2 regions of the Mesorhizobium sp. L-8-10 genome follow, and region 1 is predicted to be linked to the other one. Evidence: riboswitches for the same ligand, from Rfam matches in the RefSeq annotation. Region 1 holds a riboswitch; the other holds the start of a gene.
What was found. Region 1 has a riboswitch for glycine ahead of JN280_RS13460 (D-amino acid dehydrogenase). Riboswitches for the same ligand answer to the same signal wherever they lie in the genome.
Positions count from the first base shown of each region.

Region 2: another riboswitch for glycine. It lies ahead of gcvT (glycine cleavage system aminomethyltransferase GcvT); the one in region 1 lies ahead of JN280_RS13460 (D-amino acid dehydrogenase).

Region 1 is NZ_AP023263.1:2,887,141-2,898,030, forward strand. Features, by position in the region: gene JN280_RS13430 (NAD(P) transhydrogenase subunit alpha) at 1-104, shown strand, start outside; gene JN280_RS13435 (NAD(P)(+) transhydrogenase (Re/Si-specific) subunit beta) at 108-1,505, shown strand; gene JN280_RS13440 (hypothetical protein) at 1,600-1,914, opposite strand; gene JN280_RS13445 (mandelate racemase/muconate lactonizing enzyme family protein) at 2,068-3,234, shown strand; gene JN280_RS13450 (M24 family metallopeptidase) at 3,266-4,435, shown strand; gene JN280_RS13455 (amidohydrolase family protein) at 4,554-5,999, shown strand; glycine riboswitch at 6,167-6,259, shown strand; gene JN280_RS13460 (D-amino acid dehydrogenase) at 6,397-7,653, shown strand; gene JN280_RS13465 (malate synthase G) at 7,666-9,843, shown strand; gene JN280_RS13470 (GlcG/HbpS family heme-binding protein) at 9,863-10,294, shown strand; gene JN280_RS13475 (NAD/NADP octopine/nopaline dehydrogenase family protein) at 10,456-10,890, shown strand, end outside.
Region 2 is NZ_AP023263.1:5,210,992-5,221,881, reverse strand. Features, by position in the region: gene JN280_RS24185 (HpcH/HpaI aldolase/citrate lyase family protein) at 1-647, opposite strand, end outside; gene JN280_RS24180 (MaoC family dehydratase) at 647-1,102, opposite strand; gene JN280_RS24175 (DUF2336 domain-containing protein) at 1,287-2,408, shown strand; gene parE (DNA topoisomerase IV subunit B) at 2,429-4,495, opposite strand; gene gcvP (aminomethyl-transferring glycine dehydrogenase) at 4,761-7,562, opposite strand; gene gcvH (glycine cleavage system protein GcvH) at 7,574-7,942, opposite strand; gene gcvT (glycine cleavage system aminomethyltransferase GcvT) at 7,948-9,048, opposite strand; glycine riboswitch at 9,201-9,288, opposite strand; gene JN280_RS24150 (DUF1345 domain-containing protein) at 9,440-10,120, opposite strand; gene JN280_RS24145 (YaiI/YqxD family protein) at 10,216-10,695, opposite strand; gene JN280_RS24140 (S-(hydroxymethyl)glutathione dehydrogenase/class III alcohol dehydrogenase) at 10,715-10,890, opposite strand, start outside.

The DNA of each region.
Region 1 (10,890 bases):
CCGGCTTCGGCTTCGTCGCGCTCATGCTCGCCGCCGTCAACATCTTCGGCGGCTTCCTGGTCACCCAGCGCATGCTGACCATGTACAAGAAGAAAGAGAAGTAAGCGATGAACGCCAATCTCGCCTCTTTCCTCTATCTGGTCTCCGGCATCCTGTTCATCCTGGCGCTGCGCGGCCTGTCGCATCCGACGACCAGCCGGCAGGGCAATCTCTACGGCATGATCGGCATGGGGATCGCCATCCTGACCACGCTGGCGCTGGCCACGCCGAGCCTCGGCGGCCTGGCGCTGATCGTGGTCGGGCTGGCCATCGGCGGCGGCGTCGGCGCCTATGTGGCGCGCTCCATCCAGATGACCAAGATGCCGCAGCTGGTGGCGGCCTTCCACAGCCTGGTCGGCCTTGCCGCGGTGATGGTGGCGGCGGCCGCGCTCTATGCGCCGGAAAGCTTCGGCATCGGTTCGCTCGGCGCCATCCACGGCCAGGCGCTGGTCGAGATGAGCCTCGGCGTGGCGATCGGCGCGGTCACCTTCACCGGCTCGGTCATCGCCTTCCTGAAGCTCGACGGGCGCATGTCGGGCAAGCCGATCATGCTGCCGGGCCGGCATGCCGTCAACGCCGCGCTCGGCATCGCGCTGGTGGTGCTGATCGTGCTCCTGGTGACCACCCAGAGCACGATCGCGTTCTGGCTGATCGTGGCGGCGTCGCTGGTGCTCGGCGTGCTGATCATCATCCCGATCGGCGGCGCCGACATGCCGGTGGTGGTGTCGATGCTGAACTCCTATTCGGGCTGGGCGGCGGCCGGCATCGGCTTCACGCTGGGCAACCTGGCGCTGATCATCACCGGGGCGCTGGTCGGCTCGTCGGGCGCGATCCTCAGCTACATCATGTGCAAGGGCATGAACCGCTCCTTCATCTCGGTGATCCTCGGCGGCTTCGGCGGCGAGGCGGCGGCGGTCGCCGACGACGGCATCGAGCGCACGGTGAAGCAGGGGTCGGCCGACGACGCGGCCTATCTGATGATGAACGCGCAGAAGGTGATCATCGTGCCGGGCTACGGCATGGCGGTGGCGCAGGCCCAGCACGCGCTGCGCGAGATGGCCGACAAGCTGAAGGCGGCCGGCGTCGAGGTCAAATACGCCATCCATCCGGTGGCCGGCCGCATGCCGGGCCACATGAACGTGCTTTTGGCCGAGGCCAATGTGCCTTACGACGAGGTGTTCGAGCTGGAGGACATCAACTCAGAGTTCGCGCAGGCCGACGTCGCCTATGTGATCGGCGCCAACGACGTGACCAACCCGGCGGCGCGCGACGACAAGGCGAGCCCGATCTACGGCATGCCGATCCTCGACGTCGACAAGGCGCGCACCTGCCTGTTCGTCAAGCGCTCGCTGGGCTCCGGCTATGCCGGCATCGACAACACGCTGTTCTACAAGGACGGCACCATGATGCTCTTGGGCGACGCCAAGAAGATGACCGAAGAGATCGTCAAGGCCTTCGACCACTGAGCCGAACGACCATCCCATCCACAGCCAGACGAAAAAGCCCGGCCGAAACGCCGGGCTTTTTCGTTAGCGTCCGCGACCGGACACCAAACCGGAATCAACCACCGTCGCCCGGCAGTTCGTCCGGAGCGGAGAGGTGGCGCTCGAAACGTTCGAGCAGCGTATGCATATCCTTGCGCGCCGCGGCGAATGCCTGGGATTGTGCCCTTTCGGCCATGTCGGCCTTGTAGGCTTCCAATGACGGGAAGCGGCATTCCCAGCGGGTGTCGGGCCCAGCGCCCTCCAGCTTGACATAGATCCGCCCCGGCTCGAGCCCGAGTTCCCGGCGAATGGCGGATGCCTTGCGCCGCTGGGCAAGCACTGCCGCGGCCTGGCCTTCCCTGGCGAAATAGTTGGTCGTCTCGACGATCATAGCCTTCTCCTCCCGGTTCTCCGATGTCTCTGGCGCGAGCCGCGCACGATGCCGCTTTCAACCCTTGACGACCACAAAATATGATCATAAACTGTGATCACAGTAGATGATCGCAGCTTAGCGCATCACGCTGCAGGTCACAATCGCAAAGGTGTGCTCTTGCCTACGATCAAGTCCATCGAAACACTGATTGTCCAACTGCCCACCCGGCGCGAGCACAAATGGGCCGGCCTGACGGAAGTCATCGGCCGCTATGTGATGGTGCGGATGACGGACAGCGACGGTCGCGTCGGCTGGGGTGAGGCGCCGGCGCTCAAGGACTGGGGCGGCGAGTTCGGACGTTATTTCGGCGAATCGGCGCTGATCACCCGTTCCGTCATCGATACCTATCTGGCCCCGGCGGTCATCGGGCTGGATCTCGGCAACTTCGCCGAACTGCATGCCAGGATGGATGCGATCATCCGCGGCTATCCCTATTCGAAGGCCGCCGTCGAGTTCGCTACCTATGATCTCACGGGCCGCTGGCTGAATGTGCCGGTCCACACGCTGCTCGGCGGCAAGGCGCGCGATCGCGTGCCGGTCACCCATTCGATCGGCCTGATCTCGATCGAGGAGGCGCGTGCCGAGGTGGCCAGGCTGGTCACGGAAGGCGTGAAGACGATCAAGGTCAAGATCGGCGTCGATCCCGATCGAGACGTCGCCATGGTCAACGCCGTCCGCGAGGTCGCGGGCGAGGCGGTCGAGATCTGCGTCGACGCCAACGAAGGCTACAAGACGCCGGGCGAGGCGGTCCAGACCGTGCGCAGGATGGAGAAGAACCGGCTCAAATATGTCGAGCAGCCGGTCATGGGCATTGAGCGCATAGCCGAGGTCGGGCGCCGGATCGACGCGCCGGTTATGGCCGACGAGTCGGCCTGGAACGCGCATGACGCCGTGCAGATCATCCAGTCGGGAGGAATCCAGATCGTCTCGATCTACACGACCAAGTCGGGCGGCCTCTACAAGGCCATGGAGGTCGGGGCCGTGTGCCGTGCCGCCGGCATCATCTGCAACGTCAACGGCTCCATCGAGACGGGTGTCGGCAATCTGGCCAATGTGCAGCTCGCAGCCGCATCGCCCGCCGTCACGCTCTCCTGCGTCATTCCCGTCTCGACACCGGCCGAGGCGCAGCGCGGCCAGGTCGGCGGCATCTACTACAAGGACGACCTGCTGGCCGAGCCCATGCAATTCGTCGACGGTGCCATCGTGGTCCCCTCCGGCCCCGGCATGGGCATCGAGGTGGATCTCGGCAAGATCGAAAAATACCGCGTGCGCGATTGAACGCGGCACGGATATCAGGAGAGGAACAATCATGCGGGCAGAAATCGTCGCGAAACAGGTGAAGGCAATGGCGCAGCATGGGCTCGACGCCATGATCTGCTCGTCGCCGGAGAACTTCGCCTATACGACCGGCTTCGTCGTGCCGTCACAGCCGCTCATCCGCCATCGCCATGCCATGACGATCGTCACCGCGGATGGCCGTGAAGCGCTCTTCGGCGTCGACATGGAGGCCTCGACCATCAAGCGGCGCCAGCCCGACGTGCCGACGCGCATCTGGGCGGAATTCTCCGACGATCCGATGCTGGTGCTCGCCGATCAGCTGGAGGGCCTCGGCCTTGCCAAGGGGCGCATTGGGCTCGAAATGGACTACCTGCCGGCGGGCGACTTCGCGCGGCTCGCCGCGGCGATGCCCAGCGCCAGATTCGAGCATTCTGAACCGATCCTAGCCAGGTTGCGCCAGATCAAGACGATTGAGGAGATCGCGCTTCTGCGCCGGCTGTCGCGGATCGCAGACCAGGCCATCACCGACACGCTCGCCGTGGTGGACGAGGGCGATTCCGAGATGGACATTGCCGGTCATCTGACGCGCAATGTCTATTCGCTGGGCGCTGACCACTTCAAGTTGCTCATCGTCGCCACGGGTGAACGCAGCGTGCTTCCCAATGTTGGTCCTTCGGAGCGTGTGCTGAAGCGCGGCGACGTCTGCCGCGTCGAGATATTCTCCGTCATCAACGGCTATCAGGCCGGTGTCTGCCGCACCGCGATCGTCGGTGAGGCGCCCCCCATGGCCGATAAGATCTGGGCTCATCTGGTCGAATGCAAATATGAGATCATGGAGAAGGTGAAACCGGGCGCAAGCTGCCGGACGATCTACGACGCCTTCATCGCGAAGCTCGCCAAGCTGAACCTGCCGCCGATCTCCTTCGTCGGGCACGGCATCGGGCTGCACCTGCACGAGGATCCGTATCTCGGCCTGACCCCGGTCCTGGGCAAGCCAGGCAGCGATGCGCCGCTGGAGGAGAACATGGTGCTCGGATTCGAACCTCTCTGCTATGACACCGGCTACGGCTTCGGCATGCAGAACAAGGACATGCTGCTCGTCACCGCGACCGGATCGGAGCTGCTTTCCGACTATGCCGACACCGATCGCCTGATCCCGACGGGCACCGCCGGCAAGGCGGCAGCGCGTCACGTGGCCTGAGGGCTGCAGGCGGTTCAAAAGAGAATCGGCGGCCAGGGCTTTTCCGCGCCCGCCGCCGGCGACGACCCACGGTCGGACCGGTGGGAAGCAGATGGAATGCAGGCCCGTGGACGAGTGAATGACTATGCGCACACTGATCAAAGACTTGAACTTCGCCTTCACGGTCGACAAGAACGACACGGTCCTGCGCGGCGCCAGCATGGTCGTCGAGAATGACCGCATCGCCGATATTGGGCCGGCGGCGGACGTCGCGGCGCGCCACAACTCGACCGTCTTCGACAAGGTGATCGACGGCAGGATGCTCGGTATCTGCCCGGGTTTCGTGGACAGCCACGTCCATCTGTCCGAAACGCTGTCGCGGGCGGTCTTCCCCGACAACCTCAACACGCGCGCCTGGGTCTTCCATTGGGCGAAGCCCTTTTATGCCCATATCACGGAAGAGGACGAATATTGGGGGGCGCTACTCGGCATCACCGAGATGCTGCGCTGCGGCACGACCTGCTTCCTCGACATGGGTTCCCAGTATGACCCCGGCATCGTGATCCGGGCCATGGAGCAGACCGGCATCCGCGGGATCACCGGCCGCCACGCCGCCGACAATCCGCCGGCGGAACTGCCGCGCGGCTGGACCCGGGAAATGGCCGAACATCATTTCTTCCCGGATGCGGAAACCGCGCTGAAGGTCCTTGAGGATTGCGTCAGGCGCTACAACGGATCGCTCGAGGGCCGTGCCCGCTGCTGGGTCAATATCGAAGGCAAGGAGCCATGCACCCTGGAGTTGCATGTCGGCGCGGTGAAGCTGGCAGAGAAGCTCGGCGTCGGCACCACCTACCACCTCGCCACGTCGATCGAGGAAGCCAAGGTCTGCGAAAGCAAATATGGCTGCTGGCCCATTACCCGGATCGATCGGGCCGGCGGCATTGGGAAGAACCTCGTCATCGCCCATGGTGCGGCGGTCTCGGACGAAGAGGTCCGGCTGCTCGCCGAACGTGGCGCCAGCGTGGCCTTCTGCCCGTGCTCGTCCTTCAAGCTCGGCAAGGGCGCGACGGCGATCGGCAAATATCCTGAGATGGTCAAGGCCGGCGTCAAGGTCGGGCTCGGAACAGACGGCGTGTCGGCGGCAGGCAATATGAACCTCATGCGGCAGATGCTCGTCGTCGCAGGCATGTTCAAGGATGCCCGCATGCAGCCCGATATCTTTACCGCGAGGCAGGCGTTGCGGGCCGCGACGATCGAAGGCGCCCAGGCACTGATGTGGGATGACGAGATCGGTTCGCTCGAGATCGGCAAGAAGGCGGACTTCATCCTGTTCGATCTCGACCATGTCGAATGGACGCCTTTCTACGATCCGCTCCAGGCGCTGGTCTTCTCGGCTTCGACCGCATCGATCACGCAGACCTGGGTCGACGGCAAGGTGCTTTACGCCGACGGCAAGGTGCAGGGCGTCGACGAGGTGCATATCCGTCGCAAGGCGCGCGAACTGGCTGCCGCGGCGATCAAGCGTGCCGGTTTGCACGAGGAGGGCGTCGAGACCACCACGACGCTCTACGACGAAGGCAACTGACGTTGGCGCATTTCCGCTTTCCCCGAATCGCGCAAACGCTCTAACTCTTTGTTCTCACGCAATTCCGGACGCAAAACCGCTGCGCACTTTTGCTGGAATTGCTCTGGGCGCCTCCGCGGCAGAGGTTGCGGGGGCGCCGGTCGAACGGTAGAAACATATCGCGTTCAAGAGGCTGCATGGGAGAGATCGGCCGCAGATGGCCGGCGCCGACGGAGCAACCCCCCAGGAAACTCTCAGGCAAAGAAGACCATGCAGTTGAACGATCTGGAGAGTGGCATTTCGAGTGCCCACCGAAGGGGAAAGCCGCGCCGGCGCGGTTAAGCTCTCAGGTACAGCGACAGATTGGGGATGAACCGCGGGTCTCGGCCCGCTCCCAACTTTGATCGCGGAGAATGAAATGCCCCATATCGCCGTCATCGGCGCCGGCATCACCGGCGTCACCACCGCCTATGCCCTCCTGGAACGTGGCTATGCCGTCACCGTCATCGACCGCCAGCGTTACGCGGGGATGGAAACCTCCTTCGCCAATGGCGGCCAGCTCTCGGCGAGCAATGCGGAGGTTTGGAACCACTGGTCGACGCTGCTCAAGGGCATCAAATGGATGATGCGGCGCGACGCGCCGCTGCTCATGAACCCGGCGCCCACCTGGCACAAATATGCCTGGCTTGCGGAATTCGTCTCCAACATCCTGAACTACCGCTCCAACACGGTGGAGACCACGCGGCTGGCGATTGCCGCGCGCGAGCATCTGTTCGGCATCGCCGCGCGCGAGAACATCGACTTCGACCATGTCCGGCGCGGTATCCTCCACATCTACTGGGACAAGCCGAGTTTCCAGCACGCGCTGACGGTCAATACGATGCTGGTCGAAGGCGGGCTCGACCGGCACCCCGTCTCCGCCGCCGAGGTCAAGTCGATCGAACCGGCGTTGCATGGCGATTTCTACGGCGGTTTCTATACGCCGTCGGATTCGACCGGCGACATCCACAAATTCACCTTCGGGCTCGCCAAGGCCTGCGAGCGGCGGGGCGCGCGCTTCATCTTCGACGCAGATGTCGAGCGCGTTGAGCGGAAGGGGCGCTTTCGCATCGACTATCGGAGCGGGACCCTGGGAGAGGGTGAGCCGCATGCCGGCACGGTGGAGACCGACGGCGTCGTGATCTGCGCAGGCTCTGCCAGCCGGCGCTTCGCGGCCATGCTCGGCGATCGTGTCAATGTCTATCCCGTGAAAGGCTATTCGATCACCGTCCATCTCGACGAGGAGCGCAGTCGGCAGGCGGCCCCGTGGGTCAGCCTGCTCGACGATCGCGCCAAGATCGTCACCAGCCGCCTCGGGACCGGGCGCTTCCGGGTCGCCGGCACCGCTGAGTTCAACGGCATGAACCGGGACATCCGGCACGACCGGGTCAAGCCGCTGGTCGACTGGACGCGGATGCTGTTCCCTGATGTCGACACCAATCGCGTGGTGCCCTGGGCCGGTCTGCGGCCGATGATGCCCAATATGATGCCGCGGGTCGGCAAAGGCCGGCAGCCGGGCGTCTTCTACAACACTGGTCACGGTCATCTCGGTTGGACGCTCTCGGCCGCGACCGCCCAGATGGTGGCCGAGTGCATCGCCGGCGAGTTCGGCGTCGACGCGGCCATCGCGGCCTGACGGAAGAAGGGCATGCACATGTTCACTCAAGCCTATGTCGAGACTGCCGGCCTGAAGGTCGCGCGCGAGCTGCGTGACTTCGTGGAGACGGAGGCGCTGCCGGGGACGGGCGTCGAGGCGGCGGCCTTCTGGCAGGCGTTTGCGGCGATCGTGCACGATCTGGCGCCGAAGAACCGGGCGCTGCTGGCCAGGCGCGACGCGCTGCAGGAGAAGATCGACGGCTGGTACCGGGAGCATGGCGCCCCCGCCGACATGGACGCCTACAAGGCCTTCCTGTCCGGGATCGGCTATCTGGTGCCGGAAGGGCCGGCCTTCACCGTCACCACCCAGAATGTCGATCCCGAGATCGCTTCGGTCGCCGGGCCGCAGCTCGTCGTGCCGGTCATGAATGCGCGCTATGCGTTGAACGCCGCCAATGCCCGCTGGGGTTCGCTCTACGATGCGCTCTACGGCACCGATGCCATCCCCGAGACCGACGGCGCGGAGAAAGGCAAGGGCTACAATCCCAAACGCGGCGCCAGGGTGATCCAATGGGCGCGCAATTTCCTGAACGAGGCCGTGCCGCTCGCCGGTGCACCCTGGCAGGAGGCCCGCGGCTTTGCGGTCAAGGGCGGCGCGCTTGTCGTGTCGCTCGACGGCGGCCGCACGGCGGGGCTGAAGAAGCCCGAACAGTTTGCCGGTTATCTCGGCGAAGCGTCCGCCCCCGGCCAGATCCTGCTGCGCAACAACGGCATCCATGTCGAGGTGCTGATCGACGCCGGCTCCGCCATCGGCAGGGACGATCCGGCCCATATCGCCGATGTGTGGCTGGAATCGGCGATCACCACGATCATGGACTGCGAGGATTCGGTCGCCGCCGTCGACGCCGCCGACAAGGTGGTGGTCTACCGCAACTGGCTCGGCCTGATGAAGGGCGACCTTGCTGAAGAAGTGGCCAAGGCCGGCAAGACCTTCACCCGCACGCTCAATCCCGATCGCGACTACACCGGACCCGACGGCTCGCGCTTTACGCTGCGCTGCCGTTCGCTGATGCTGGTCAGGAATGTCGGCCACCTGATGGGCAATCCGGCCATTCTCGACGGCGACGGCAACGAGGTGCCGGAAGGCATCATGGATGCCATGATCACCAGCCTGATCGCGCTGCACGACGTCGGCCCTGCCGGCCGCCGCAAGAACTCGCCGGCCGGCTCGGTCTACATCGTCAAGCCGAAGATGCACGGGCCCGACGAGGTGGCCTTCGCGGTGGAGATCTTCGGCCGGGTCGAGGCCGCGCTTGGGATGGCGCCCAACACGCTGAAGATGGGCATCATGGACGAGGAACGGCGCACCACGGTCAACCTGAAGGAGTGCATCCGCGCGGCAAGCGAGCGGGTGGTGTTCATCAACACCGGTTTCCTCGACCGCACCGGCGACGAGATCCACACCTCGATGGAGGCCGGGCCGATGATCCGCAAGGGCGACATGAAGCAGGCGGCGTGGATTGCCGCCTATGAGGCGTGGAACGTCGACATCGGGCTGGACTGCGGGCTGTCGGGCCATGCCCAGATCGGCAAGGGCATGTGGGCGATGCCGGACCTGATGGCGGCGATGCTGGAGCAGAAGATCGCCCACCCCCGGGCCGGCGCCAACACCGCCTGGGTGCCGTCGCCGACGGCGGCGACGCTGCATGCCACGCATTACCACAAGGTCGACGTCAAGACGGTGCAGGCGGGACTGCGGAACAGGGCCCGGGCGAAACTCGACGACATCCTGTCGGTGCCGGTGGCGGCGCGGCCGAACTGGACGGCCGACGAGATCCAGCTCGAGCTCGACAACAACGCGCAGGGCATCCTGGGTTATGTGGTGCGCTGGATCGACCAGGGCGTGGGCTGCTCGAAGGTCCCCGACATCAACGATGTCGGGCTGATGGAGGACCGCGCGACGCTGCGCATCTCGTCCCAGCACATCGCCAACTGGCTGCATCACGGCGTGTGCGGCAAGGACCAGGTGCTGGCGACGCTGAAGCGCATGGCGGCGGTCGTCGACCGGCAGAATGCCGGCGACCCGCTCTACCGGCCGATGGCGCCCGACTTCGACGCCTCGATCGCCTTCCAGGCCGCATGCGACCTCGTCTTCGAGGGCCGCGTCCAGCCCAGCGGATACACCGAGCCGGTGCTGCACAGGAGAAGGCTGGAGCTTAAGGCGAGCTGATCTCAGGAAAGGAACAGACGTGACCAGTCTTACTCTCGCAAAGGCAAACGAAATCATCGAGCGGGCTTTCGCCAAGGCCAGGGAGGCCTCGTTGAAGCCGCTCTCCGTCGCGGTTCTCGATCCCGGCGGCCATCTCGTCGCCTTCCAGAAGCAGGATGGTTCTTCGATGCTGCGCTTCGAGATCGCCACGGGCAAGGCTTACGGCGCTCTTGCCGTCGGGGCGGGCTCCCGCTGGCTCAACAACGCCGCGATCGAGCGACCGCATTTCGTGCAGGCGCTCTCCGGCGTCTCCGGCGGCCGCATCGTGCCGGTGCCGGGTGGCGTTCTCATCCGGTCTACCGACGGTGTTCTGCTCGGCGCCGTCGGCATCACCGGCGACACATCCGACAATGACGAGATGTGCGCGGTGGCAGGAATCGAAAGCGCAGGCTTCGTGGCCGTCGCTGGCTAGTCCAGAGGTGGATTCTTCAGCTTGACAATTCTATATGTGATCATAAAGTGTGATCAAATTTTACGGCAATGAGCGCGACGCAAGCCTGCGGAAGGGAGCCTCCCGGAACCTGCGTTGCAAGGCTCAGCCACGTTGCCGTGCTTCGGACCTCGGAGGAGAAAATGAAGGTTGCGATACTCGGGGCAGGGGCGGGCGGTGCCGCATCCGTCGCCGAACTGGTCCAGGCCGGGCACGATGTGCATTTCTGGGCGCGATCGGCCGAAACGCTTGAGCCCCATATCAAGCTGGGCGGCGTCGCCTTCGAGGGCAAGCTCGGGGAAGGCATCGCAAAGCCGACGCTGATCACCACGGATCTGAAGGCCGCGATCGGGGGCGTCGACGTCGCCGTGGTGGTACTTCCGACCTTCTCGCATTCGGCGATCGCCGGTGCGCTTGCCGCAGCCGGCTGGCCGTCCGAAAGGCCCGTGGTGCTCAACCCTGGCCACACTGGCGGCGCCCTCGAATTCGCCGAGACCTTCTCGCGTTCCGGCAGGGCCGCGCCGCCGGTGGTCGAGTTCTCCACCCTGGCCTATGTCGCCCGCAAGTATCGCCCCGAT
Region 2 (10,890 bases), 2.3 Mb from region 1:
CGCTCGGCCTCGATGCATTCCTGCCGGAAGGCGTCGAGATCCCGGAAATTGGGAAACACCGTGTCGATCGCGACCGTCTCTGCAGACGATGCTGCGAGGATCGTAAGAGTGCGCGCAAGGCAGAAGACGTCGGTATAGAGGCCGTTGCCGTCGCGGGCCGTCCGTGCGCCGACGGCGGCAGACAGATCCTCGGCACCCCAGGTCAGGCCGGCAAGCCTGGGCGACGGCTGATAGGTTCCGGCGGCGAGCACGCCGGCTGCTGTCTCGGTGATCAGCGGGATGATGCGGGTGCTGCCGTCGGCAAGACCGTTCTCGGCCTCATGCACCCGCAGCTTCGCGGACAGATGCGTGACGTCGGCGCCGCTGTTGGACTTCGGCAGCATGATGCCGTCGGGGGCCGCGCGCATGATGCCGCGCAGGTCGTCGTCGGTGAGACCTGTCGAGAGGTCGTTCACCCTCACATAGACCGCGCACCTCGACTCCTGACGCCGCGCCACGATGAAGGACGCAGCGATGTCGCGCGCGGCGGCCTTGTTGGCCGGAGCGACGGAATCCTCAAGATCAACGATGACGACGTCCGCGCCGGACTGGAAGCCTTTCTCCAGCTTCTTCTCCGAATCGCCTGGAACGAAGAGCAGGGAACGCATCAGGCCTCGCCCTTCTTCAGCATCATGGCCTGGCGCGTGCATTTCGCCACGAGCTTCCCGTCCTGATTATAGGCGCGATGCTCGAACTCGACGATGCCGCGGTCGGGACGCGACTTTGATTCCCGCACGGATTTGACTTCCGTCTCGACCCGGATCGTATCGCCGTGGAAGACGGGATGTGGAAACACGGTGTCGGTCATGCCGAGATTTCCAACCGTCGTGCCGAGGGTCGTGTCGTGCACGGAGATGCCGATCATCAGGCCGAGCGTGAAGAGTGAATTGACCAGAGGCTTGCCCCATTCGCTCTTCGCCGCGAAGTCGAAGTCGATGTGCAGCGGTTGCGGATTGAGCGTCATGACCGAGAACATCATGTTGTCGCTCTCGGTGACGGATTTGCGCAGTGGATGGTCGATCACCTGACCCACCATGAACTCGTCGAGATACAGTCCTGGCATCATCTCCCTCCACGACTTCAGGCTCCAAACCCCACCCGCGGCAGCTACTCTGGCCAGCGAGCGACTCAGCCGCTTGATAGGCGCCGGGCAGCGCTGCGGCAAGCAGGTTAACGGATATGGTGAACCGTTCGTAAACCATTGCCGGCTACGTTGGTACCAACAGGGCTGGGGAGCTTGCTGGGTGATGGTTGTCGGGCATTTCCTGAAATGGGTCCACACGGCACGGGTGCCGGAACGTGCGGCGGCGGCAAGTGCCCTCGCCAGGGCCTATGTGGACAGTCAGCTGCCGTTCGAGGATCGTTGCGCGGCAGAATCGGCACTTACGCTGTTGCTCGAGGACCCATCGTCGAAGGTTCGCCTGGCCCTGGCCGAGGCGCTGTCGATGAGCCGGCATGCCCCGCCGCAGGTGATGGCCGCGCTGGCAGCGGACCAGCCCGAGATCGCCTCGCTCGTGCTGGCCCGCTCGCCGCTGTTCACCGACGCGGACCTGATCGACCGCGTCGCCGCGTCCGTCGGCCAGGTCCAGGCAGTTATTGCCGGCCGGCCTTTCGTATCGATGGCTCTCTCGGCGGCAATCGCCGAGATCGGCGAGCCGGAGGCATGCACAGCGCTCATCACCAATGCGGGGGCCGACATCGCTTCCTTGACCTTTCGACGCATCACTGAGCGTTTCGGCGACTTGGCGAAGGTTCGCAATGCGCTGCTGGCCGATGCCCGCCTGCCGTCCGACTGCCGCCACGCCCTGCTGGTCAAGGTGGGCGAGGCGCTGCGCCAGTCTCCGCTGGTGTCGGCCCTGATCGGCTCGGGGCGCGCCGAGCGCGTCACTCGGGAAGCCTGCATCAAGGCATCGATGACGCTGATCGACACGATCCGCCTGGAGGAGCATGCAGCGCTGGTCGAACATTTGCGGCTTCGCGGCGACCTGACGGCCGCCTTCATCGTGCGGCTCGTCGCCCACGGCAAGATCGACTTCTTCGGATCGGTCCTGATCGCCCTCACCACCCATGGCGAAGGGCGCGTGAAGTCATTGCTTGCCGGTGGGCGCGACGTCGCCTTGTCGGCCCTGTTTCGCGCCGCCGGGCTGGCGCCCGCCATGCACGACGTCATCCTGTGCGCCCTGAAGGTCTGGCGGGAAGTCGCGAACGGCAAGCGTTTGGCCGGCGCCCAGGAGGTTTCGCGGCTGATGCTCGAACAACTCGGCGGGCAAGCGGCAGACGGGGATCTCGCTCGCCTGCTGAGGTCAATTCACCTCGACGCGCTGCGCGCCAATGCGCGCAGCCATGCCCTGGCGATCTCTGCGGCCTGACGACCACGTCAAGCTGCGTGTCAGATGTCGAGTTCCTCGGTTTCGGCGAACTCGGCACGTTCCTGAATGAACCGGAAGCGCGCTTCGGGCTTGGTTCCCATCAAGGCGTCGACGGCCGACTTCGTTGCGGATTCTTCGTCGAGCACCTCGACCCGAAGCAGCGTGCGCCTCTTCGGGTCCATCGTGGTCTCCTTGAGCTGTGACGCCATCATCTCGCCGAGACCCTTGAAGCGACCGATCTCGACTTTGCCGCGGCCCGTGAACTCCGTTCTGAGGAGTTCGTCCTTGTGGGCATCGTTGCGCGCATAGGCCACCTTGCCGCCCTGTCTGATGCTGTATAGCGGCGGCACCGCCATATAGAGATGGCCGCCGCGGATGAGCTGCGGCATCTCCTGATAGAAGAAGGTGATCAGCAGCGAGGCTATGTGCGCGCCGTCGACGTCGGCGTCGGTCATGATGATCACGCGGTCGTAGCGCAGATCCTCTTCGCGGTATTTCGAGCGCGTGCCGCAGCCGAGCGCCTGGATGAGGTCGCCGATCAGCTGGTTTCCGGAGAGCTTGTCCTGACCGGCGCTGGCGACGTTGAGGATCTTGCCGCGCAGGGGGAGTACGGCCTGCGACTGCCGATCGCGAGCCTGCTTGGCGGAGCCGCCGGCCGAGTCGCCCTCGACGATGAAAAGTTCCGCGCCGGCCGCCGCGTTCTGCGTGCAGTCGGCCAGCTTTCCCGGCAAACGGAGCTTGCGCACCGCCGATTTGCGGCTGACCTCCTTCTCCTGGCGCCGCCGCACGCGCTCGTCGGCGCGCGCGATCACCCAGTCGAGCAGTTTCGAGGCTTCCTGCGGATTGTCGGCCAGCCAATGGTCGAAGGGATCGCGGATCGCCTGTTCGACGATGCGAACGGCCTCGATGGTGGCGAGCCTATCCTTGGTCTGGCCCACGAATTCCGGCTCGCGGATGAAGACGGAAAGCATGCCCGCCGCCGAGATCATCACATCTTCGGAGGTGACGATCGAGGCGCGCTTGTTGCCGGTCAGTTCGGCATATGCCTTCAGGCCGCGCGTCAGGACGTTGCGGAAGCCCGTCTCGTGCGTGCCGCCTTCATGAGTGGGAATGGTGTTGCAGTAGGAGTTCAGGAAACCGTCGCCGCCATACCAGGTCACCGCCCATTCGAGGGAGCCGTGGCCGCCCTGCTTGTCGCTCTTGCCGGCGAAGATCTCGCGCGTGACCTGGAAGTCGTCGCCCAGCGATGCGGCGAGATAGTCCTTCAGCCCGCCCGGGAAGTGGAAGGCCGCCTTGGCGGGAGTCGGGTCCTTTTCCTTGATCAGCGAGGGATCACACGACCAGCGGATCTCGACGCCGCCGAAGAGATACGCCTTCGAGCGCGCCATGCGGTAGATGCGCGCCGGCTCGAAGGCCGCACCCTTGCCGAAAATCTCGGCATCGGGATGGAAGCGGACCCTGGTGCCGCGCCTGTTGTGAATCTCACCCAGGCTTTCCAGTCCGCCTTGCGGGATGCCACGCGAAAACCGCTGCCGGTAAAGCTGACGGCCGCGTGCCACCTCGACCTCAAGATAGTCGGAGAGAGCGTTGACCACCGATACGCCAACGCCATGCAGGCCGCCCGAAGTCTCATAGACCTTGGAATCAAACTTTCCGCCGGCGTGAAGCGTCGTCATGATGACTTCGAGTGCCGACTTGTTCTTGAACTTGGGATGCGGATCGACCGGAATGCCGCGGCCGTTGTCGGTAACGGTGAGGTAGCCATCCGCGTCCAGTTCGACCTCGATGAATGTGGCATGGCCGGCCACTGCCTCGTCCATCGAGTTGTCGATCACCTCGGCGAAGAGGTGGTGCAGCGCCTTTTCGTCGGTGCCGCCGATATACATGCCGGGGCGGCGCCGGACCGGCTCCAGCCCTTCAAGCACTTCGATGTGGCTGGCGTCATAGCCCTCACTGCCGTCGCGGGCAGCCGGCGGGCGCTTTGCTGTTGCGGCCGCACGCACGATCGGATCCACTGGACGCGTCTGAGTCCGTGCCGGCTGGGGCGTGCTGTCGAGTTTGGAAAAGAGATCGTCGCGGTCGTCCAAGGGCGTCTCTCAGTTGCGAATCGCTCCACGATACTGCCACGCTTTGCAGGCGGAGCGACAGAGGTTCCCGTTCCGTTCAGGAGTTTGGGCCGTAGCCCTACGATGTCCGGTGCGATGTTTCAATAACCCAGAGTCCGGATTTCAAAGCAATTTTGAACCCTCGAGGTTCCCGTTTCCTTAAGGAACGGCGTCTTTCCGGATAACTTTCGGCCGGCGTCGATCCGACGCCGGCCGAATGTTGGAAGGGCCGAGGCCGATTTCGAGGTCAACTCGCCAGCGCCTCGATCGGGGGGCAGGAGCAGACGAGGTTGCGGTCGCCGCCGACATTGTCGACGCGCGAAACCGGCGGCCAGTATTTCGCCGCGGCATCGGCGTTGCCACTGGGATATGCGGCGACCATGCGCGAATAAGGGTGATCCCAGGCATCGGCCAAAGCCTCCGTCGCCGTGTGCGGCGCGTTGACCAGCGGATTGTCGGTCCTCGGCCATTCGCCCTTGGCCACCCGCTCGGCTTCGCGCGCGATCGATATCATCGCCTCGCAGAACCGGTCGATCTCCTTCTTCGGCTCCGATTCGGTCGGCTCGACCATTAGCGTGCCCGCCACCGGCCAGGACATGGTCGGCGCATGAAAACCGTAGTCGATCAGTCGCTTGGCGACGTCTTCTACAGTGACACCTGCAGTGTCCTTGAGGAAGCGCGTGTCCAGGATGCATTCATGGGCGACGCGCCCGTTGTGGCCCTTGTAGAGCACGGGGAAAAAGCCGTTGAGCCGCTCGGCGATGTAATTGGCGTTGAGGATCGCGGTCTCCGTCGCCTGCTTAAGGCCCGATGCGCCCATCATCCTGATATACATCCAGGTGATCGGCAGGATCGACGCGCTGCCATAGGGTGCCGCCGACACGGCATGGCTGGTGTCGCCCGACACGTGGCCGGGCAGGAACGGCTGCAGGTGGGACTTTACGCCGATCGGCCCGATGCCGGGGCCGCCGCCGCCATGCGGGATGCAGAAGGTCTTGTGCAGGTTCATATGGCAGACATCGGCGCCCAGATCGCCCGGCCGCGCCAGTCCGACCAGAGCATTGAGGTTTGCGCCGTCGAGATAGACCTGTCCACCACGATCGTGGACGGTGGCGCAGATCTCCCGCACACCCTCCTCGAAGACACCGTGCGTCGACGGATAGGTGATCATCAGGGCTGCGAGCTTGTCGGCATGCGATTCCGCCTTGGCCTTCAGGTCTACGCGGTCGATGTCTCCCGCTTCGGTGCATTTCACGACCACGACGCTCATCCCCGCCATGCTCGCGCTCGCCGGGTTGGTGCCGTGAGCCGAAGACGGGATGAGGCAGACATTGCGATGACCTTCGCCGCGCGACTGGTGGTAGCGACGGATCGCCAGCAGCCCGGCATATTCGCCCTGGCTTCCGGCGTTCGGCTGCAGCGACACCCCGTCGAAACCGGTGATCTCGCCCAGCCAGCGCTCGAGATCGCCGATCACGGCTCGGTAGCCGGTCGAATGGCCGGCGGGCGCGAAGGGATGCAGATTGGCCACACTTGTCCAGCTCACCGGCATCATCTCGGCGGCCGCATTGAGCTTCATCGTGCAGGAGCCGAGCGGGATCATGGCGCGGTCGAGCGCAAGATCCTTGTCGGCCAGCCTCCGCAGGAAACGCATCATGTCCGTTTCCGAGCGGTTTTCGTGGAAGACCGGCTGCGACAGGAAGTTCTTGTCCCGTGCCTTGCCTGGCAGCGTCTCGCCTGCAGTGCCGACCACCTTGGCGCCCAACAGGGCCACGATCGCCTCGAGGTCGGCCTCGGTCGAGGTCTCGTCGAAATTGACAGCGAGCCTGTCGGCGTCGATCACCCGAAGCAGGCGACCGCCTTCCTCGGCGGCCGCAGCGATCTCCTTCGCCTTGCCGGGGACGGAGACAGTCACCGTATCGAAGAACCGGGTTCCCGCCAGCGTCAGCCCGGCCTCCTTCAACGAGGCGGCCAAGCGCGACGCAAGCGTCTGCACCCGCCGGGCGATCGCCTGCAATCCCTGCGGGCCGTGCCAGATGGCATAGGAAACGGCCATATTGGCCAGCAGCGCCTGCGCCGTGCAGATATTCGACGTCGCCTTGTCGCGGCGTATGTGCTGCTCGCGCGTCTGCAGGGCTAGGCGATAGCCCGGCCGGCCATGGGCGTCGGTCGACTGGCCGACGAGGCGGCCTGGCATCAGCCGGGTGAGCTTGTCGGCGACGGCGCAATAGGCGGCGTGCGGTCCGCCGAAGCCGATCGGCACGCCGAAACGCTGCATCGAGCCGACGGCGATGTCGGCGCCGAGTTTCGCGGGCGCCTCCGTCAGCGTCAGCGCCAGCGGATCGGCAACGAAGATGACCACGGCGCCAGCAGCCTTCGCTTTGGCGATCATTGCCGATTGGTCGTGATAGACGCCTGAAGTGTCCGGCCACGGCACGATGAGAGCCGCCGTGTTTTCGCCGATCGTCTCGGCGCCGATCCTGATGCCGAGCGGTTCGGCGCGGGTCTGGACGACGTCGAGCGTCTGCGGATGCAGAGCCCCGGCCACGACGACATCGGCCCGTTTCTCGCGGTGATGCCGCCAGGCGATGCCGACGGCCTCGGCCGCAGCCGTCGCCTCATCGAGCAGCGAGGCGGACGCGACCGGCAGCCCGGTCAGCTCGGTTACGAGCGTCTGGAAATGGAACAGCAGCTCGAGCCGGCCCTGGCTGATTTCGGATTGATAGGGAGTGTAGGCCGTATACCAGGCCGGATTCTCGAAGAGATTGCGCTGGATCACCGGCGGCACTTGGACGCCGTGATAACCCAGGCCGATGAAGCTCTTCAGGACCGTGTTGCCGCTCATCTTGGCGGCCAGTTCGGCCAGCGCCTCGGCCTCGGTCGCCGGACCCGGCAGGTCGAGCGCGCGGCCAAGGCGGATCGATTTCGGCACAGCCTGGGCAATGAGGGTTTCGATCGAGGGCAGGCCGAGCGTGGTCAGCATGGCCCTTACGTCGCCGGGGCCCGGTCCGATGTGCCGGCCAGCGAATGTGGATGCGTTGTCGGTCATGGTTTCCTTCCTCAGCCGACGATGGCCTTGTAGCCGGCTTCGTCGAGCAGGCCGGCAAGCTGGCTTGCGTCGGCCAGCTTCATCTTCCAGAGCCAGCCGTCGCCGGTCGGAGCCGAGTTGACGAGCGCGGGATCCGCCGACAGGGCGGTGTTCGCCTCGACGATCTCGCCGTCGACGGGTGCGTAAACGTCGGAAGCCGCCTTCACGGACTCCACGACCACGGCCGTGTCGCCCTTCTTCACGACACGTCCTGCCTCGGGGAGTTCGACGAAGACGAGGTCGCCGAGCTGTTCCTGGGCATAGTCGGTGATGCCAACCGTCGCCACCCCGCCCTCGACGCGGATCCATTCGTGGTCTTCGGTGTAGTAGGTCGTCGCCATGGAATTCATCCTTTGCGGTAGCGATGCGGCGTGAAGGGAAGGGGGTGGATGTCGACGGGAATGCGCTGGCCCCGCACCTCAGCGTAGAGACGGGTGCCCGGCTTGGCGAGCGGCGCCGCGACGTAACCCATGGCGACCGGGCTGCCCGCCGAAGGGCCGAAACCGCCAGAGGTGACGAAGCCGGCAACCTTGCCGTCCCCGTCGATCAGGCTGGTCCCTGCACGCACCGGCTGCCGGCCCTCGGCCTTGAGACCAACGCGCTTGCGCGATGGTCCGGCGGCCAGGACGGCGCGCAGCGCCGCGGCCCCGACAAAAGCACCGGTCTCGCGGACCTGCTTCGGGATGGCCCACATGAGACCGGCACTTGCGGGGTCGAACTCTTCGGTGATGTCCTGACCGTGTAGGCAGAGCCCGGCCTCCAGCCGCAAGCTGTCGCGGGCGGCGAGCCCGATCCACATCACCCGTTCGTCCTCGAAGAGCTTCGCGACCAGCGGACGGGCGTCCTGCTCCGGCAGCCCGATCTCGAAGCCGTCCTCGCCTGTGTAACCGGAGCGGCTCATGAACCAATCCGCCCTGGGTTCGACGCCCGTCATGAAGGTCAGCCCCCTTGACTCGACACCGGCACGGGCGAGCACCGCTTCGGCTTCGGGCCCCTGTATCGCGAGAAAGACCCGGTCGAGCGGTTTGATCGTGACGTCGAAAGCGGCGGCGAGGCTGCGCAGATGCTTTTCGTCGGTCGCCGCGTTGCCGGCGTTGGCAACGACCATGAAGCGGTGCTCTCCGAGTCGGGTGACGATCAGGTCGTCGATGATCCCCGCCTTGTCGTTGAGGAGGAAGGTATACTTCGACTGCGATGTCGCCAGAGCCGCGGCGTCGAGTGGGCAGGCGCGATCGAGCAGGCCCACCGCGCCGCTGCCTGAAACCTCGAACAGCTTCATATGGGAAATGTCGAAGAGCCCGACATGTTCGCGTGTGTGAAGGTGCTCCTTCATCACGCCGGCGGGGTAGGTGATCGGCATATGCCAGCCGGCGAACGCGCCGAAACGCGCATTTGCCGCGGCATGCAGACCCTCGAGAGGAAGATGGCTTAGATCGGTGCCCGTCAATTGCTTCTCCAGAACAGCACTGAAACGGCCGCCCAATGCAGCCGGTTCGTGCCCCTCTGTCTGAAGCCTGAGAGACTCGCGCAACCGGAACCCTGTCGGCGGCGCTTACACCTTCGGCGCGGAGCTCTCGCCCCGACTTTCCAGAGTTGTCTTACCCGTCAACGGTTCTTTTGCCTGAGAGATTTCGGGCGATTTCCCCTTCGGCGGCAAACGAACGTTGCTCTCTCCCGCAGACCGGCAGGGCCGAAGCCCTCGACGAGTCGGGACGCTAGACCAAGGCGACGGATTTGTCACCTCCCAACCACGCCAAATCGACGCGACCCCAAATGGCGCCGACGCCGCTGATGGCGGTTCTCCCGCTGCGTGGCGCATGCAGGCCGAAGGCGAGTGTTCAAGGCTGCTGCCCCAGCGAGACCGCCAGATTGACTGCGGCCGCGACCAGCACCGTGTTGAAGAAGAACGAGGCGATGCCATGGAGCAGGGTGAGCTTGCGCATCGCCTTGGTGGTGACCTCCGTGTCGGATGTCTGGGCCGTCATACCGATCACGAAAGCGAAATAGAGGAAATCGAAGCCCTCCGGGTCCTTCGTATGCGGGAAGTCGAGGCCGCGCCGGGGAAACGGTTCGTCTGGCGTCGCGCCGCCGGTCCTTTCCTCCGGCTCCCAATATTTATGGGCATAGTGCAGCGCGGCCATCGTATGGATGGTCAACCAGGCCAGCCAGACGGCGATGAAGGAGAAGCCGAGCAGCCATGGCGCCACAACCGGGTCGCGTTCGCTGTTGATCACCACGAAAAGGATGACCAGTGAACCGGCCGCCACGAGGATGGTGCCGATGCTGACGCCGAGGAGGATCCAGAACGGTTCATCCGCCTCGGCAGCGTGTCTTTTCAGGAAGCTGGCGGTGAGGCGGGGAACCTTCATGCCGCTGAGGAGGAGATAGACGAGGAAGAATGTGTTCGCCGCGGCGACCGCTACGAGATTCCACGGGAGACGATACGCCGTGGCCAGCACGAGGATGCCGCAGATGGCCGCCGAATAGAACGGAAGGTGGCGTCGAGAGTGCCAGACCATGCTCATGTCACGCCGTCCGCCCACTTCATCCGCATGGCCTCAGGTCTGCGGCAAGTTCGTCAGCATAGCACGCCTTCGGCCGCCCGACAGTCCGGTCAGGCCGCGGCCTTTACCGCTCGCCGCGCCATCTGATCGAGCGCGCCGAGGAAGCGCGAGCGGTCTTCGCGGGAGAAGCCGGCATTGTGACCCTTGATCTCCCCGGTCTCGCGAAGATGTTGCTTCAGATCACGCATCGCGACCGCCATGCCAATCGTCTCGGGTGTGAACGGCCGCCCGGTCGGCCCGAGCACGTGGGCGCCGAGGGCCACGGCACGTGCAGCAAGCGGGATATCGGCCGTCACGACGATGTCGTTGGGCTTGGCGTGTTCGGCGATCCAGTCGTCCGCGGCATCGGCCCCCTTGGACACGACGACATTGCGGATCATTGGATCGCGCGAGGGCCGCAACCCGCCATTGGACACGAAGGTGACGACGAGCCCGAGCCGCTCGGCCACTCGCGTCACCTCGTCCTTGACGGGGCAGGCGTCGGCATCGACATAGATCGCCGGCGCCTGGACGGAATCGGGATGGTCCATCAGCCGATCGGCCGGGTTCCTAGTACACCACGACGCTTCTGATCGATTTGCCCTCGTGCATGAGGTCGAAGCCGGTGTTGATCTCGTCGAGCGTCAGCGTGTGGGTGATCATCGGGTCGATCTCGATCTTGCCGTCCATGTACCAGTCGACGATCTTCGGCACGTCGGTGCGGCCGCGCGCGCCGCCGAAGGCGG